Regions from separate parts of the Psychromonas saccharinae genome, predicted to be linked through region 3. Evidence: predicted binding sites of a transcription regulator. Region 3 holds the regulator's gene; each other region holds the start of a gene.
The links. Region 3 encodes NrdR, which represses ribonucleotide reductase genes. Its sites were predicted from a motif close to AAACACNANATNTNGTGTTT; they were not measured.
Positions count from the first base shown of each region.

Region 1: nrdA (class 1a ribonucleoside-diphosphate reductase subunit alpha) is a predicted target of NrdR. The motif match lies at 2,465-2,484, and genes of this name have one in related genera.
Region 2: ACR30L_RS18680 (adenosylcobalamin-dependent ribonucleoside-diphosphate reductase) is a predicted target of NrdR. The motif match lies at 3,872-3,891, and genes of this name have one in related genera.

Region 1 is NZ_CP195153.1:1,439,646-1,445,291, reverse strand. Features, by position in the region: gene ACR30L_RS06435 (EAL domain-containing protein) at 1-1,828, opposite strand, end outside; gene nrdA (class 1a ribonucleoside-diphosphate reductase subunit alpha) at 2,546-4,819, shown strand; gene nrdB (class Ia ribonucleoside-diphosphate reductase subunit beta) at 4,926-5,646, shown strand, end outside.
Region 2 is NZ_CP195153.1:4,179,866-4,185,511, reverse strand. Features, by position in the region: gene ACR30L_RS18695 (carboxypeptidase M32) at 1-163, shown strand, start outside; gene ACR30L_RS18690 (hypothetical protein) at 300-764, opposite strand; gene ACR30L_RS18685 (hypothetical protein) at 968-1,648, opposite strand; gene ACR30L_RS18680 (adenosylcobalamin-dependent ribonucleoside-diphosphate reductase) at 1,669-3,825, opposite strand; gene ACR30L_RS18675 (YjbH domain-containing protein) at 4,078-5,646, opposite strand, start outside.
Region 3 is NZ_CP195153.1:1,613,885-1,619,530, forward strand. Features, by position in the region: gene bamB (outer membrane protein assembly factor BamB) at 1-249, shown strand, start outside; gene der (ribosome biogenesis GTPase Der) at 340-1,806, shown strand; gene ACR30L_RS07180 (zinc ribbon domain-containing protein) at 1,806-2,039, shown strand; gene nrdR (transcriptional regulator NrdR) at 2,172-2,621, shown strand; gene ribD (bifunctional diaminohydroxyphosphoribosylaminopyrimidine deaminase/5-amino-6-(5-phosphoribosylamino)uracil reductase RibD) at 2,633-3,778, shown strand; gene ACR30L_RS07195 (riboflavin synthase) at 3,780-4,439, shown strand; gene ribBA (bifunctional 3,4-dihydroxy-2-butanone-4-phosphate synthase/GTP cyclohydrolase II) at 4,507-5,613, shown strand.

The DNA.
Region 1 (5,646 bases), 170 kb from region 3:
CAATAGTCGCAAAGAATTGCTCAAAATTAGTCGCATTTTCGGACTTTCCGAGAAATAGTAACCCATTACTCTTCAATGCGTAATGAAAGGCCGGCATCACCCATTTCTGGGCATCAAGGTTAAAATAAATCAATAAGTTACGACAAACTATAAGATCTAAATCTTTAAATGGAGGATCCGATAAAATATTATGGTAGGAAAATACAATACTTTGTCGCAGCGTTTTCTTGACTTCAAATTCATTATTCGCAATCGTAAAATAATCTTTAATATAAGATTCAGATACCTCAGTCATTGAAGCTTGGCTATAAACACCTCTTCGTGCAATTTTTAATGCATCTTCATCAATATCCGTTGCAAAAATTCTCAGTTCTAAATGCTGTTGCCGCTCATTTAATAATTCATTCAATATAATTGCGACGGAATAAGCCTCTTCTCCCGTCGATGAGCCTGGCATCCAAACTCTTAACTCTTTCGCATCGGGTACTTTATCTAAATAAGTATCGAGATTATTTTCAAGGGATTCATAAGCACTTTTATCACGGAAGAAACTAGTCACTCCGATTAAAATATCTTTATAAAGTAATTCAACCTCTTGAGCACTATTTGTTATTAATTTAACGTATTCGTTGAGTGTGGTCACTTTTAAAGCAACCATTCGACGCTCAATACGTCGACCAATCGTTGCTTTTTTATAAACTGAAAAATCAACACGTTTTGCTTTATGTAAAAGTGCAAAAATAATTGACACATAATCATTTTCGGGCGTCACTTGATGCCTTTTTAATACGTTATGTCGAGGAAAGTTAGCTAAGGCAACTAACTCTTCGCCTATTTTTTCTGCTTTAATTAGAATATCAACGATGGACCCATTAATGGCAGCCATTGGCATCCCATCATATTTTGCCGTACTAGGCTCCTGAACGATGGTAATCCCACCTTCTGAATTAATGGCACGCATACCTTGGCTACCATCTGAACCGGTCCCCGATAAAATGACCCCAACCGATTTTTCTTTTTTATATTTAGCAATAGAAATAAAGAGCTGATTGACAGAAGGCTTAGGTAAAAAAGAATGTTTTTCAGGCGCAGATAAAATAATTTGATCGTATTCATTTATCTCTACATTTTTATTCGGAGGAGTTATATAGAACACATCGCTTTCAAGTACCTCCTTATCTTCCACTTCCTTTATTTTTAAAGTACTTTCTCGTGAAAGTAATTCGACTAGCATTGTATTATGCTTTGGACTCAGATGTTGCGCGACGATATAAGCGGTATTATTGCTTTCGGGTAATCCTTTTATTAGGGTAGTAAGTGCTTCTAACCCCCCTGCACTAGAACCAATGCCGACAACCATCATTTTATTATTAGCAGCAACGGCAGTTTCATCGGGAATAACTTCAAACCTTTTTTTTTCTTCTAACACTTTCTTCTCATCAATGGATTCTTGGTATTCACCACCCGATAACACATTATCAACGACCCGCGCTAATGTTTTGGTATCAGTTGGTCTGCTGACGAAACCATTAATGTGCTCTTTAATGGTATCTAATAGGAAATCTTCTTGAATATAAGCACTAAATATAACGATCGGCGTTTTTTGGTTGGTTTTACGTATTTCTAGTATTAATTCGGGGCCATTCATAAGTGGCAATTGAATTTCAGTGACCACCAATTGTGGGTTATGCGTCATGAATTTTGAAATGCCTTCTAAACCATCGCTAGCTTCAATCACGGTTGCAAATTTGTTCCGGAAAAAATCTGAATACACTTTGCGCGTATCCTTTTCATTCCTTATATAGAGAACTGTTGCATCGTATTTCATGTCAATCACCTTAATAGATTAGATATTTATATATCTAAAATTTATGCAGTCGTTAGGAAAGGTTTGAGGTATAGAAAAACTCTACAACTTAACGTGTCCCTACGTTATTTTTAATATATAACTAATTAATTATTGAATAGCTCTACAATGAAAAATTGAAATAAGCAACTAATTAAATTATTTTCGAAATTGTAAAATATGTAAACGTTTTAAATGTAATTGTACAACAATTGAATATTGTCCATGTTTTTCATGCTTCACATCAACAACTAATACATTAGAATTACGTCAATAGGTCGTTTTTAATGATGATATAATGCCAAACATCATACAAATGATTATTCTGTGACAATTAAACATTAATTTCCACAATAATTACACATTTATAAAATCTTATTATAGTCATGTCTCATTTTTAAATTATTTTTAATTTAACAATTCAGCATTAATAGCAAATTATTTTTTACAAATAATCATTGCATTTTACAAGCGGCAAGTATGACTTAGATGTGAATGTTAGTTAATACTAACCTATTTTTTCATACTCAATTTATCCACTATTTTATCCACCGAACGCAAAAAATTAATCACTTGCTATAAATCTAAAAATCATTATCTTGTGCCTACAAATTATAAAAACACTATATATAGTGTTTTATACAATTTCATAAATACTATCTACACAATACTATCAGCGCTCCGATTAAGGTAATGCAAATGAACAAAAACCTATTTGTCACCAAACGAAATGGCAAAAGAGAAAACATCGATCTTGAGAAAATTCACCGAGTGATTACTTGGGCTGCGGAAGGACTCAATAATGTATCTGTCTCTCAGGTTGAGTTAAATTCGCATATCCAATTTTATGATGGGATCCGTACCGATGATATTCATGAAACCATTATCAAAGCTGCTGCAGACTTAATTTCTGAAGAATCACCAGATTACCAATATTTAGCTGCGCATCTTGCTGTATTCCATTTACGTAAAAAAGCATATCGCCGTTTTACTCCCCCAAGTGTATTCGAGCATGTAAGCAAAATGTGTTCAAAAGGGAAATATGACCACCATCTTTTAGAGGATTACACCAAGCAAGAGTTTGAACAAATGGAAAAATTTATTGATCACAAACGTGATTTAAATTTCTCCTATGCAGCGGTTAAACAACTTGAAGGTAAATATTTAATTCAAAACCGCGTTACCGGTGATATTTATGAAAGTGCACAGTTCTTATATTTAATGGTGGCAGCGTGTTTATTTGCTAATTACGACAAATCTGTTCGCTTGGATTTTATTAAACGTTTTTACGATGCAACATCACTCTTTAAAATTTCCTTACCGACACCGATCATGTCAGGTGTGCGTACACCAACTCGCCAATTTAGTTCCTGCGTTTTGATTGAAACAGGTGATAGCCTAGATTCAATCAATGCGACAGCAAGCTCGATTGTTAAATATGTATCACAACGTGCAGGTATTGGTATCAATGCGGGCCGTATTCGCGCTATTGGTAGTACTATCCGTGGTGGTGAAGCACTTCATACTGGCTGTATTCCATTTTATAAATACTTCCAAACAGCAGTAAAATCTTGTTCTCAAGGTGGTGTTCGTGGTGGTGCAGCTACTATTTTTTATCCTATATGGCACCTTGAAGTTGAATCACTTTTAGTATTAAAAAATAACCGAGGTGTAGAATCTAACCGTATTCGTCATATGGATTATGGTGTACAACTTGGTCGACTATTTTATCAACGCTTGATTGATCAAAAATCAATTTCATTATTTAGCCCTTCAGACACACCAGGGCTTTACGATGCATTTTTTGAAGACCAAGATGAATTTGAACGCTTGTATACACAATATGAAGCCGATGAAAATATTCGTAAAAAATCAATCGATGCAACGGAACTGTTCTCCCTATTAATGCAAGAACGTGCAAGTACTGGCCGCATATATATTCAGAACGTTGACCATTGTAATACCCACAGTCCATTTGACAGTAAGGTCGCGCCGGTTCGTCAAAGTAACCTGTGTATGGAAATCGCATTACCGACTAAACCATTACAGCATATTATGGATGAAGAAGGTGAAATCGCCCTTTGTACATTGTCTGCATTGAATTTAGGCTCTATTGAGTCACTAGATGAATTAGAAGAACTCGCGGAACTGACCGTGCGTGCGCTTGATAATTTGTTAGATTATCAAGACTATCCAATTAAAGCCGCTGAAAATAGCAGCATGGCACGCCGTACTTTAGGGGTTGGTGTTATTAATTACGCCTATTACCTTGCTAAAAACGGTGTAAAATATTCAGATGGCAGTGCAAACAATTTAACGCATAAAACATTTGAAGCGATTCAGTTCTACCTATTAAAAGCATCAAATAAACTCGCAAAAGAACGTGGAGCTTGCCCACTATTTAATGAAACACGTTACTCACAGGGTATTTTACCTATTGATACCTATAAAAAGTCATTAGATGCGATTTGTGACGAAGGCTACCATCTTGATTGGGAAACTTTACGTAAGGATATTGTTAAAGACGGCTTACGTAACTCAACATTATCAGCATTAATGCCATCGGAAACCTCTAGTCAAATATCTAATGCAACTAATGGTATTGAGCCACCACGTGGTTTCATTAGCGTCAAAGCAAGTAAAGACGGTATATTAAAACAGGTCGTCCCTGAATTTGATAAATATAAAAACAACTATGAGTTATTATGGAATATTCCAAATAATATCGGGTATTTATCGCTTGTTGGCCTTATGCAAAAATTTGTGGATCAGTCTATTTCCGCAAATACCAACTACGATCCAAATCATTTTCCAGATGGTAAAGTACCAATGACAAGCCTATTAAAAGACTTATTAACGGCTTATAAAATGGGTGTAAAAACTTTGTATTATCACAACACACGCGATGGCGCAGATGACAAAAAAGTATTTGAAGAAGATGATGATTGTGCCGGCGGTGCATGTAAGATCTAACAAAGAGTAAACATTAAGCTTCTTGCCCCGAGCCCTAGCTGCGAACTTCGTAGCTAGGGGCTCGCAGCGAGCAGCTAACGATTAATATATTATCCTGGAGCTTATAATGGCTTATACAACCTTTTCAAAAATTGCTAATGACGCACTGAAAGAGCCAATGTTTTTTGGTAATCCGGTTAACGTGGCACGTTATGATCAACAACGTTTTGAAGTCTTTGAAAAATTAATTGAAAAACAACTTTCGTTTTTCTGGCGTCCTGAAGAAATTGATGTCAGTCGTGACCGTATCGATTTTTCAAATTTACCTGATCATGAACAACATATCTTTATTTCAAACTTAAAATATCAAACCCTGCTTGATTCAATTCAAGGTCGTAGTCCCAATGTTGCACTACTCCCTATTGTTTCATTACCAGAGCTTGAAACTTGGATTGAAACATGGTCATTTTCAGAGACCATCCATAGCCGTAGTTATACGCATATTTTACGTAATCTTTATACGGATCCGAATGAAGTCTTTACCGATATAGTGAGCAACGAAGAAATTCAAAAACGTGCAACTGATATTGCGGGTTACTATGATGAATTAATCCATGCTACGCAATTTATGCAACTGCACGGTTTAGCGCAAACGGAGATCCCTTACATCAATATCGAAGGTGAAAAAGAGCAACTATCACTGCGTGCGCTTAAAAAGAAACTTTACCTCTGTGTATGCTCAATTAATGCCCTTGAAGCAATTCGATTTTATGTTTCTTTCGCTTGTTCATTCGCCTTTGCTGAGCGTGATTTACTTGAAGGAAATGCCAAAATTATTAAATTAATTG
Region 2 (5,646 bases), 1.9 Mb from region 3:
CCGCAGTGGCGATCTCTCTCCTATCTTTACTTGGTTATCGACAAATATCTGGAGTAAAGGAAGTTTATTGACTACCGATGAGTTGGTTAAAGGCGCAACGGGCGAAACCTTGAATCCTTCGTTCTTCAAAGCGCATTTGGAAAATAGATATTTAACCGACTAAACTCACCGCTCCAAGTATGGCATGCTTTTGGGGCGACGAATTCAGTCGCTCTAAGGGGCTTGCATTGTGATCGTTAGTGATAATAATTCACCGCACACAATATATAAGTATTTTCTAATTCATAAATTCGTAATTTTTAACTTCCATGAAAAACTATGTATACGACTTTATTTTCCTCTACCTTAGAAGTAATACCCAGATTTAGATAGAGTCCTTGGTCAGATGCTATTTGCATTGCGAATAGTGTCGGTTCCTTTGATGGTTGCCATTGCTCGAAGTCAGGTCCAAGCAAATAACGATTATCCTCTATAAAATATTCTTCTTTATTATTAAGGCTAATCATCCAATTATTAAATGTTTGAAAATCCATCTCTATTTTTAAGCGAATAAATAGTTCACCACCTTTTTCTTGATAAAAATGTATAATTTTTGCTTTGTCGGGTAAAACTAGACCTAATTCAGCTAGATAACTTCTATGCTTTACAGTTTCATTGTTAGTATTTACATCAACTAGCTGACTGCCATTTTTTTGCTCGTTACCACATGCATTTGAGCCAACCAATACAAGAAAAAACAAAACAGTTTTCCTGATATATTTCATTTATCTTTTACCTTGAATGCGAGGTACTTCTAATTATATTTGGAAAATCGTTATTTAGCTGACTAAAATCACCGCCCCAAGTCTGGCATGCTTTTGGGGCAGCGACTTCAGTCGCTTTAAGCGTATTGCATTGTGGCCGTTAGTGGTAATAACTAAGGGGTCAATCTCTACTGACAGCTGAACGCTAAAAGCTTAAAACTATTTTACCCACACTTACTATCACCACAATTTAGGCACGTTAAACAACCATCCATAGTAATCACTGATTTTTGATGACATTTACTACACATCACTGCATTTTTAGGAAAGTCGCTGCTAGTGGTTTGTTCTGTATTATTCGCTGCCATTTGCGCTTTTTTTTCTGCTAAATAGCGCTGTTGGTGGACATCAGTTTCATCTTTGAGCATCCCGATTCGTTTCATATGCGTTTCTATAATAAAACCAATTTCAGCAACAATGCTTGGCATATATTGACCTGTACCGGGTTTGAAATATCCCCCCTTAGGATCGAAAACGGCTTTTAATTCTTCGACTAAAAATGTTGCATCGCCACCTTTTCGAAATACCGCCGAGATAACGCGGGTCATGGCTACGACCCATGCATAGTGATCCATGCTTTTAGAGTTGATAAATAATTCGTAGGGATGAATTTGTTCATATTCCGTCCCCTCATTTAGCAGCACATCGTTAATCGTAATATAAAATGCATGATCCGATACCGGTGGTTTTATTTTATAGGTGGTTCCCATTAAAGCTTCTGGACGAGAGACATTTTCATTCATCTTTTGAACAAGAGTTTCGTCTTGTGTCTCATTCTCTTGTATTTCTTTTTCTTGACTTACTACTTTGTAGCCAATAATTTTTTTATCTATATTGATTGTCATCATTGCTCCTTAGCTACGAATTAGAACTTTCCGTAATAGCCTTCTTTTAATGCATCAAAGAGGTTGGCTGCGGAATGTTCTTCACCATCGTAATTAACTTTTTCATTGCCTTTTACTGAAATGGTCGAGCCATCTTCTAAGGTAAATTCATACTGCGTATTTTCAAGATCTTGCTCTTTGACTAACACCCCCTGAAATGCTTCTGGATTAAAGCGAAAAGTGGTACAACCCTTTAAACCCTGGGCGTGTGCGTAGAGATAAATACCTTTAAATTCGTCATAATCAATATCAGTAGCAACATTGATCGTTTTAGAAATAGAGGAGTCTATCCAGCGTTGTGCTGCAGCTTGAATATCAATGTGTTCGTGGGGATTCACTTGATCAGCGCAGATAAAATAATCGGGTAATTGTGTTTCCGTTGCCTGGTTATCAATTAATTGACGGTAGGCTAGCATTTCAAAGGAATAAACATCGACAGCTTGCTTTGATTTTTTACCTTCAGTAATAATATTACGCGTATATTTATGGGAGAAACTGGGTTCAATACCATTACTAACATTATTCGCAATTGAGAGTGAAATGGTGCCAGTTGGTGCAATTGAAGAGTGATGGGTAAAGCGGCAACCTTTTTCGATAATTCGTTGGACAAGTTCTGGTTCTTCTTCAGCAACTTGTTGCATGTAACGGCTGTATAGCCCATGTAGCACTTTACCTTTGACCTTATCACCGATTTTAATGCCGTCTTTTCGCATCTCTGGGCGTTTAGTTAGCATTGCTGAGTCGATAATAAACTCTTCTTCCATTATCGGTGCCGCACCTTTTTCTTCGGCAAGTTCAATGCCGGTTCGCCATCCTTGCAATGCCATCTGCTTAGATGTTTCTTCGGTAAAGGCAACGGATTCTGCACCACCATAACGAATACCTAACATAGCAAGAGCTGATCCTAAGCCAAGGAATCCCATACCATGACGACGTTTACGGATTAATTCAGCTTGTTGCTCCTGTAAAGGCAGACCGTTAATTTCAACAACGTTATCGAGTAAACGAGTAAAAATAGCAACGACTTTACGATAACGATCCCAGTCAAAACGAGCATCGCTAGTAAAAGGGTTATCCACAAATTTAGTGAGATTGATAGAACCTAAAAGGCAAGCACCATAGGGAGGAAGTGGCTGTTCTCCACAGGGATTGGTTGCACGGATATGCTCGCAGAACCAGTTGTTATTCATTTCGTTTACGCGATCGATAAGAATAAATCCAGGCTCTGCATAATCGTAAGTCGATGCCATAATGACATCCCAAACACGTGATGCCCGCATAGTCTTATATATGCGGCAGGCAACTTGCCCTTGATCGTTCAATATATAGTGTTGTGAAGCTGAATATTTTAAATCAAAGGGGCAATCTCGCCATACAATTTGTTCACTGTTATCTAATGCAAGGTTATCGGATTCAACTTCTTTTGCTGTTGCAGGAAAGCTTAAGGGCCATTCGGCATCTTCTTTCACCGCATTAATAAATGCTTCAGAAATTAATAATGAAAGATTAAACTGACGAAGTCGACCATCTTCTCGTTTAGCGCGGACAAACTCCATCATATCAGGATGAGATACATCAAAGGTGCCCATTTGAGCACCACGCCGACCACCCGCTGAACTGATGGTGAAACACATTTTATCGTAGATATCCATAAAGGAAAGTGGGCCAGAGGTATAAGCACCTGCACCAGAAACATAAGCGGCACTCGGACGAAGCGTTGAAAATTCATAGCCAATACCACAACCTGCTTTTAGTGTCAGCCCGGCTTCATGGACTTTATTCAGGATGCCATCCATGGAATCTTCGATAATACCTGAAACCGTACAGTTAATTGTAGAAGTCGCTGGTTTGTAATCATGGGCACCTGCATTAGAGGTAATTCGGCCCGCCGGTATCGCACCATTTTGTAATGCCCAGAAAAATTCTTGAGTCCACTTTTCTTGTTGTTCCTTTGTTTTTTCAACAGCAGCCGTTGCTTGTGCTACACGTATAAAAGTGTCATCGAGGGATTGATCAACGGGATGACCATGTTTATCTTTTAAGCGGTATTTTTTGTCCCAAATATCTTGGGATGCATCCTGCAGTGGTATGTCTTGGACGGTCGCTGGGCACGATTGTGCAACGCGGGGTGATGCCATGTTTCTCTCCTTACGATTACTAAATGTATGTGTTTTTGTAGTTAGGAGGCACTATATATTGTGTCTAAGGCGAAAAAGTATAGCGATTTTGGCGTGTAAATACGAATACAATATTTTTAAAAAAGAGTGAATTTTGGCATGAATTATATTGAGACTTGGTCGTTTATATTAAGGGGGGATAAAGGGAACCATGGTGTAAAGTATCTCTATGAGACTTCAAGATAATAAGACTCATAGAGATTATTTTCGTTGTTATTGTCCTGCAGGTTGAGTAAACCAAGGAGATCGTGTGTCGGTTAAATTGTATAGGTCATATTTTCGACCTAATTTTTGTCCACCATCTCGAGTTAAAGGTTGCCAGTCTAAAATAACACGTGTTCTGCTCGGTTTAACAGTTAAGACGTCAAAGGGCATTGAAACGTAGAACCCCTTTGTAAAGCTGCCTTCACCAAAATCTTCAGAAGATAAATCAGTAAAACTTGCGTAAAAACCCGCAATAATACCACTATTAAAGCGTTTAGAAACATCTAAGCGTACACCTTTATCTTGACCAAGGAATTGGCCTATATTTGCTTGAATTAAGGTATTACCTAGAAATGATAATTGAGGTCTGTAATAAAGGTTTATAAAGCCAGTTTCACCTTGAGATAATACATAAGCGGCGCAGTTGGTTGTATATACACCACCGTTACATCCGTCATCAAATTCAAAATAATCATCTGAATAAGTTGAAAACCAATTATTCGGATCACGTTGAGAAATGAGACTTAGATCTGCTCCTATTGCCCAATTTGAATTTTCAGGACGATATAAAACTTCTCCACCAATACCTGCGAACATGGATTCTAGATAACCGCCGTAACCCTGAAAATAAATGTTTTCACTTAAACGGTCAAACCAAGTCAATTGTAAGTTAGTCATGCGTACGGGATTATCGTGTACATAATAGCGGAATAAGCTTCTGACTCTTGGCACCGCGAAATTATCAATATAGGGCGAATTTTCAACGTAGCTAAATTCATCGTAATTATCAAAAAAATTAATATACAGCGCACCAGATAACTCAAGCTTGGGCGTTAATTGATACGCGCTATTTGCTGTTACACCGACAGCATACAAATAAAAGTTCTCCGCACTACCAAAACTTTGAGTTAATGTGCCGTCCAGATTGTAGGTGAGTTTATTGTCGTTTGGACTAAAACTAGTACTGTTTTGTGGCGTTAAATTAGTCATACTTGATACTTTAGCATCGTCTAGTTTGGCACCAATATATTCGTTATTGATAACTTGATCGAATTTGTCAGCATCGAATTGTGTTTCAATTAACTCCATTCCTTTTTTCATTTCAATGAAAGTATAGGATTCAATATCAGGAGTACGTACTTGAGAAAGTAATAGACCTGCTCTCTTTTGAGCAATATCTAAATCCCGGTATTTAGTTTGTGTTGCTTTAACTGTAATATTTTTTTCTGAGGTAATTATTTCTGCTTGTTGATACCCTGCATTATTAGCAAGTTCTTTACTCACCTCAGCCCAATTTGTATTTTCTGTCTTTGAATTCGGCGCATAAGCTGGCACTGGTGAATCGCGCCATGATGGTGTTATATTATTGAAATTAGTGTTGAAGGTAAAACCAAGTGTTAGCGTATCGCCTCGTTCATAACCTATTCTTAAATCCCCCCAATGCGCGATATTATATAGTAGTCCAAAATTCCAAGGGGTATGCTGAGTCATTTCCGTTGCACCTTTCGTCACTGGAAAATCACCGCTATAGTCATTACTGTCATATTCAACTTTTAGGCGTAACGGTTGATAAGGTGT
Region 3 (5,646 bases):
TGGAGTAATGATAAATTATCATACCGCAATCTCACAGGCGTAACCGTCGCGAATGAATACATCGTTGTTGGTGATGGAGAAGGTTATTTACATTGGTTAAGTCGAGAAACTGGTACCTTTGTTGCGCAACAAAAGTTAGATTCGGATGGTTTGTATATGGAGCCAATAGCGACGAATGATTACCTTTATTTACAGACTCGCAGTGGTAAATTAATCGCCATTGAAAAACCATCGTTAAACCTAGATTAATTACTTAATTATTTACGTCAGAAATTATTGTATACTATGAAACCCTTAACTTTTTTGGTAAGGGTTTTTTTTGTTTTATAGGATTGAAGTATGTTACCAGTCGTCGCATTAGTTGGACGTCCCAATGTGGGCAAATCAACATTATTTAACCGCTTAACTCGTACTCGTGATGCGTTGGTTGCGGATTTTCCCGGTCTAACTCGAGATCGTAAATACGGTCAGGCAAAGATCGATGAAAATGAGTTTATTGTTATCGATACCGGTGGTATTACCGGCGATGAACAGGGTATTGATGCATTGATGGCAGGGCAGTCATTACAAGCAATTGAAGAAGCCGATGCCATTCTATTCCTTGTTGATGCGCGAGTTGGGATGACTGTTGCCGATGAAGCAATTGCAGATCACTTGAGAAAACAAGAAAAAAACGTATTTATTGTTGCGAACAAAACCGATGGGATTGATGCTGATTCTGCCTGTGGTGAATTTTATGCGCTCGGTTTAGGTGAGGTCTACCATATTGCTGCTGCACATGGTAAAGGCGTTCGTCAAATGATTGAAACTGCACTCGATGGTTTCTTCGATGAGGTCGTTGTTGAGCAAGACGGTGATGATGATAACCTTGAACCAGAATTCATAGAAGAAGATGAAGAAGCACTGCTTAAAGAGCAAGAACGCTTACAGAACTTGCCGATAAAGTTAGCGTTAATTGGGCGCCCTAATGTTGGTAAATCAACCCTAACTAACCGTATTCTAGGTGAAGAACGAGTGCTTGTGTACGATATGCCAGGTACCACTCGTGATAGTATTTATATTCCGATGACACGTGATGATCGCGAATATGTATTGATTGATACAGCGGGTGTTCGTAAGCGCAAAAAAGTGAATGAAACCGTTGAAAAATTCTCAGTAATTAAAACCTTAAAAGCCATTGAAGATAGTAATGTCGTTATGCTAATTATTGATGCGCGTGATGGTATTTCGGATCAAGATTTATCGCTACTGGGCTATACCCTAAATGCCGGTCGTTCACTCGTGATTGCGGTGAATAAATGGGATGGTATGTCAGAATACGATAAGGAGCGGGTAAAAAGCGAACTTGATCGTCGACTTGGTTTTGTTGATTTTGCTAAAATTCATTTTATTTCTGCCTTACATGGGACTGGCGTTGGGCATTTATATGAATCCGTTGAAGAAGCTTATGAATCTTCAACTAAACGTATTTCGACTTCAATGCTAACTCGAATAATGGGGATGGCTGTTGATGATCACCAACCACCGATGGTGCAGGGACGTCGTGTTAAACTACGTTATGCACATGCGGGTGGTTATAATCCTCCGTTGATTGTTATTCACGGAAACCAAGTTAAAAAACTAGCTGATTCATATAAACGCTATTTAATGAATTATTTCCGTCGTTCACTCGGTATTATGGGAACGCCCATTCGGATTGAATTCCGTGAAGGTAGTAATCCATTTGAAGGACGCCGTAATAAGTTAACACCAAATCAAATGCACAAGCGTAAACGTATGATGAAGTTCCATAAAAAAGGAAAATAATGATGTCGTTAACATGCCCTAAATGCGGACAAGCAATAGAAAATGCGGGTATTCAAAAAAAGAATTACCATTGCGATAGTTGTGGGAGTGATTTAAAAATTCAAGCCGCCTGTGACAAGTGTGGTGAGACTTTAGAATTATTGCAAGCTTGTGGTGCTGCAAATTTGTGGTGTAATAATTGTAATGAGCTAAAAAGTAAATCGTCTGCTATTTACAGTTTACATCAAAGCTAAGCATTACCTTGATTCTATATTTTGTTAGATAAGAGGCTGAATGAATAATTCGGCCTTTTTTATCATGCAATTTATTATTATTTGGTATTATCCTTACTCTATCGGATTGATTTATCTAAAGAGAGAAAAATTATGTATTGTCCTTTTTGTGGCGCACAAGATACCAAGGTTATCGATTCTCGTTTAGTGGCTGAGGGCTATCAAGTTCGTCGCCGCCGTTCTTGTAATGAATGTGCAGAACGATTTACGACTTTCGAAGTTGCAGAATTGGTTATGCCACACCTTATCAAGTCAGATGGTCGAAGAGAGCCTTTTAATGATGAAAAGTTACTAGTAGGCATTCACCGCGCATTAGAAAAACGTCCGGTAAGTATTGAAGATATTGAAAATGCAGTCAATAAACTTAAATCCACGATACGTGCTACGGGAGAACGTGAAATTTCTTCAAAAATAGTCGGTGAGTTAGTCATGGAGTTATTAAAAAGCTTAGATAAAATTGCTTATATTCGTTTTGCTTCTGTCTATCGTTCTTTTGAAGACGTTAAAGAATTTGGCGAAGAAATTGCAAAATTAGAAAAGTAATTGGATAAAAAATGAATACCGTAAGTTTTACAGATTTAGATAGGCAATACATGGCTTGCGCTATCACGCTGGCTAAAAAAGGGCGATTTACTACTTCACCGAATCCTAACGTTGGCTGTGTTATTGTGAATAACGACACCATTGTTGGAGAAGGGTTTCATCTTAAAGCCGGATTGCCTCATGCTGAAGTTAATGCATTAGCAATGGCGAAAAACAAAACCGTTGGTGCCACTTGTTACGTTACCCTTGAACCTTGCTCTCATTATGGACGAACCCCACCTTGTGCTTTGGCATTAACTAAAGCGGGTGTTAAACGGGTTGTTATCGCAATGGAGGATCCAAATCCTCAAGTGGCAGGGCGTGGCATCCAAATTCTACTCGATGCTGGTATTGAAGTTGCAGTTGGATTGCTTGAGTCAGATGCGCGTAATTTAAACCTTGGTTTTATCAAACGTATGCAAGCCAATAGACCACGTGTAACGGTTAAACAAGCTGCAAGTTTAGATGGTAAAACCGCGTTGAAAAATGGCCAAAGCAAATGGATAACGGGTTCAGAGGCTAGAATTGATGTTCAGTATTATCGTGCTCAACAAAGTGCTATCCTAACAGGTATAGGTACTGTACTTGCTGATAATCCGAGTCTAAATGTTCGATATAATGAGCTACAAAAAGCACCACAATTCTTAAATGAAGTTAATGAGAAATTAGTTCGTCAGCCAATCCGCATTATTTTGGACTCTAACAATCAACTAACATTGAATGAAGGTTTGTTTGAGCTACCGGGGAAAGTCATTATTGTTTCACTTTCTAAGCGCTCAGATATCCGTAATAAAATATTGATTGCGGAGGTTGAGCAGATTGTTGGCGTACCCGATAGTCAAGGGCATATTGACCTTAATGATTTGTTAAATCGCCTACCTCAATATGAAGTCAATGACCTGTGGGTTGAAGCTGGGGCAAAACTTAGCGGTGAGTTTTTTAGAAACAATCTGGTCGATGAATTTATTCTTTATCAAGCACCAAAATTAATGGGTGATTTAGCAAGAAACTTAGTAAACTTACCCAACTTTTCAAAAATGGAAGATGTTATTCAATTGTCGCTTAAAGATGTTGCGATTGTGGGTGATGATCTTCGTATAATAAGCAACCGAGATTAATATGTTTACAGGTATTATAGAAGCAATCGGCACCGTTAAAGCAATTAAGCATCACGCACAGGATGTTACCATTAATGTTGATTGTGGAGCGCTTGATTTAAGTGATGTTAAATTGGGTGATAGTATTGCGCATAATGGAGTATGCTTAACGATCACAGCGTTAAGTGATCATGGTTTTTCTGTGGATTTATCGCAGGAAACATTGAAGCGTAGTGGTTTTTCACAAATAAAAACAGGGTTTGAAGTTAACCTTGAAAAAGCGATGCAGATGAATGATCGCTTTGGTGGCCATATTGTCAGCGGGCATGTCGATGGTGTTGGAGAAATATGTTCAATTAATCAACTGGGTAATGCTGTTGAATATTGGGTTAAAGCGCCTGAGCAATTAGCAAAATATATTGCAGAGAAAGGTTCGATTACCGTTGATGGTATTAGTTTGACGATTAATGACGTCGAAGGTGCTCGTTTTAAATTAACGATTATTCCACATACTATTTCACAAACTATTATGGCTAATTATAAAGTAGGTACACCAGTAAACCTCGAAGTTGATGTGATTGCGCGTTATTTAGAGCGCTTATTGTTAGGTGAAAAGGCCAGTCAGCCAGAGAGTAAACAATCAACTATGGAGCTTCTTGCTAAAAGCGGCTTTATGGGATAGTTCGAAAAATATAATAATGACTTCGTTTTATGAGAAGCCTTCTAAGAAGAAATATAGGAATTCAATAATGCAATTAAATACAACAGCTGAAATCATTGAAGATATTCGCTTGGGTAAAATGGTTATCTTAATGGATGATGAAGACCGTGAAAATGAAGGTGATTTAATTATTGCTGCCGATATGGTCACTCCAGAAGCAATCAATTTCATGGCTAAATATGGGCGTGGTTTAATCTGTTTAACATTGACTGAAGAACGTTGTAAGCAACTAAAATTACCCTTAATGGTCGACGATAATACGGCGGCATTTTCAACTAATTTTACGGTTTCTATTGAAGCTGCAAATGGTGTGACTACTGGGATTTCTGCTGCAGATCGTGCTATTACGGTACAAGCTGCGATTGCCAAAGATGCAAAACCGGCTGATATTGTGATGCCTGGACATATTTTCCCACTTAAAGCCCAGCCAGGTGGTGTATTAACTCGTGCCGGACATACAGAAGCTGGTTGTGATCTTGGTCGTTTAGCCGGTCGTGAACCTGCAGCTGTTATCGTTGAAATTCTTAATGAAGATGGGACCATGGCACGACGCGCTGACCTTGAAATTTTTGCTCAAGAACATGGCATTAAATTGGGAACAGTAGCAGATTTAATTGAATATCGTAATAATAATGAAACAACAATTGAACGCGTAAGCAATTGTAAATTACCAACAGAATTTGGTGAGTTTGATCTAATTGCCTATCAAGATACCATTGATAAACAGGTTCACTTCGTTTTAAAAAATGGTGAAATAAAATCAGGTGAGACAACAAATGTGCGTGTTCATCTACAGAATACGTTCAGTGATAATTTCTTTTCCGATCGTTTAGCTGAGCGTACATGGCCATTGCGTAATGTGATTAAACGCCTTGCCGAAGACAGTGGTGTGTTGGTGATGCTAGGTAATCAAGAAACACCCGAATCACTGATTGACAGTATTAAACAAATTGCGATGCAAGATGCCGGTGAAACCATTGGTAGTAAGCCGCTTGGTACAAGTCGTCGAGTCGGCGTGGGATCTCAAATTTTACGTGATTTAGGTGTTGAAAAAATGGCATTGTTAAGTTCTGAGAAAAAATATCATGCTTTATCTGGATTTGGTCTCGAAGTAGTTGATTACATCACTGAGTAATCACCTTAACAAAGAAAATAAATGTGTTAGAAT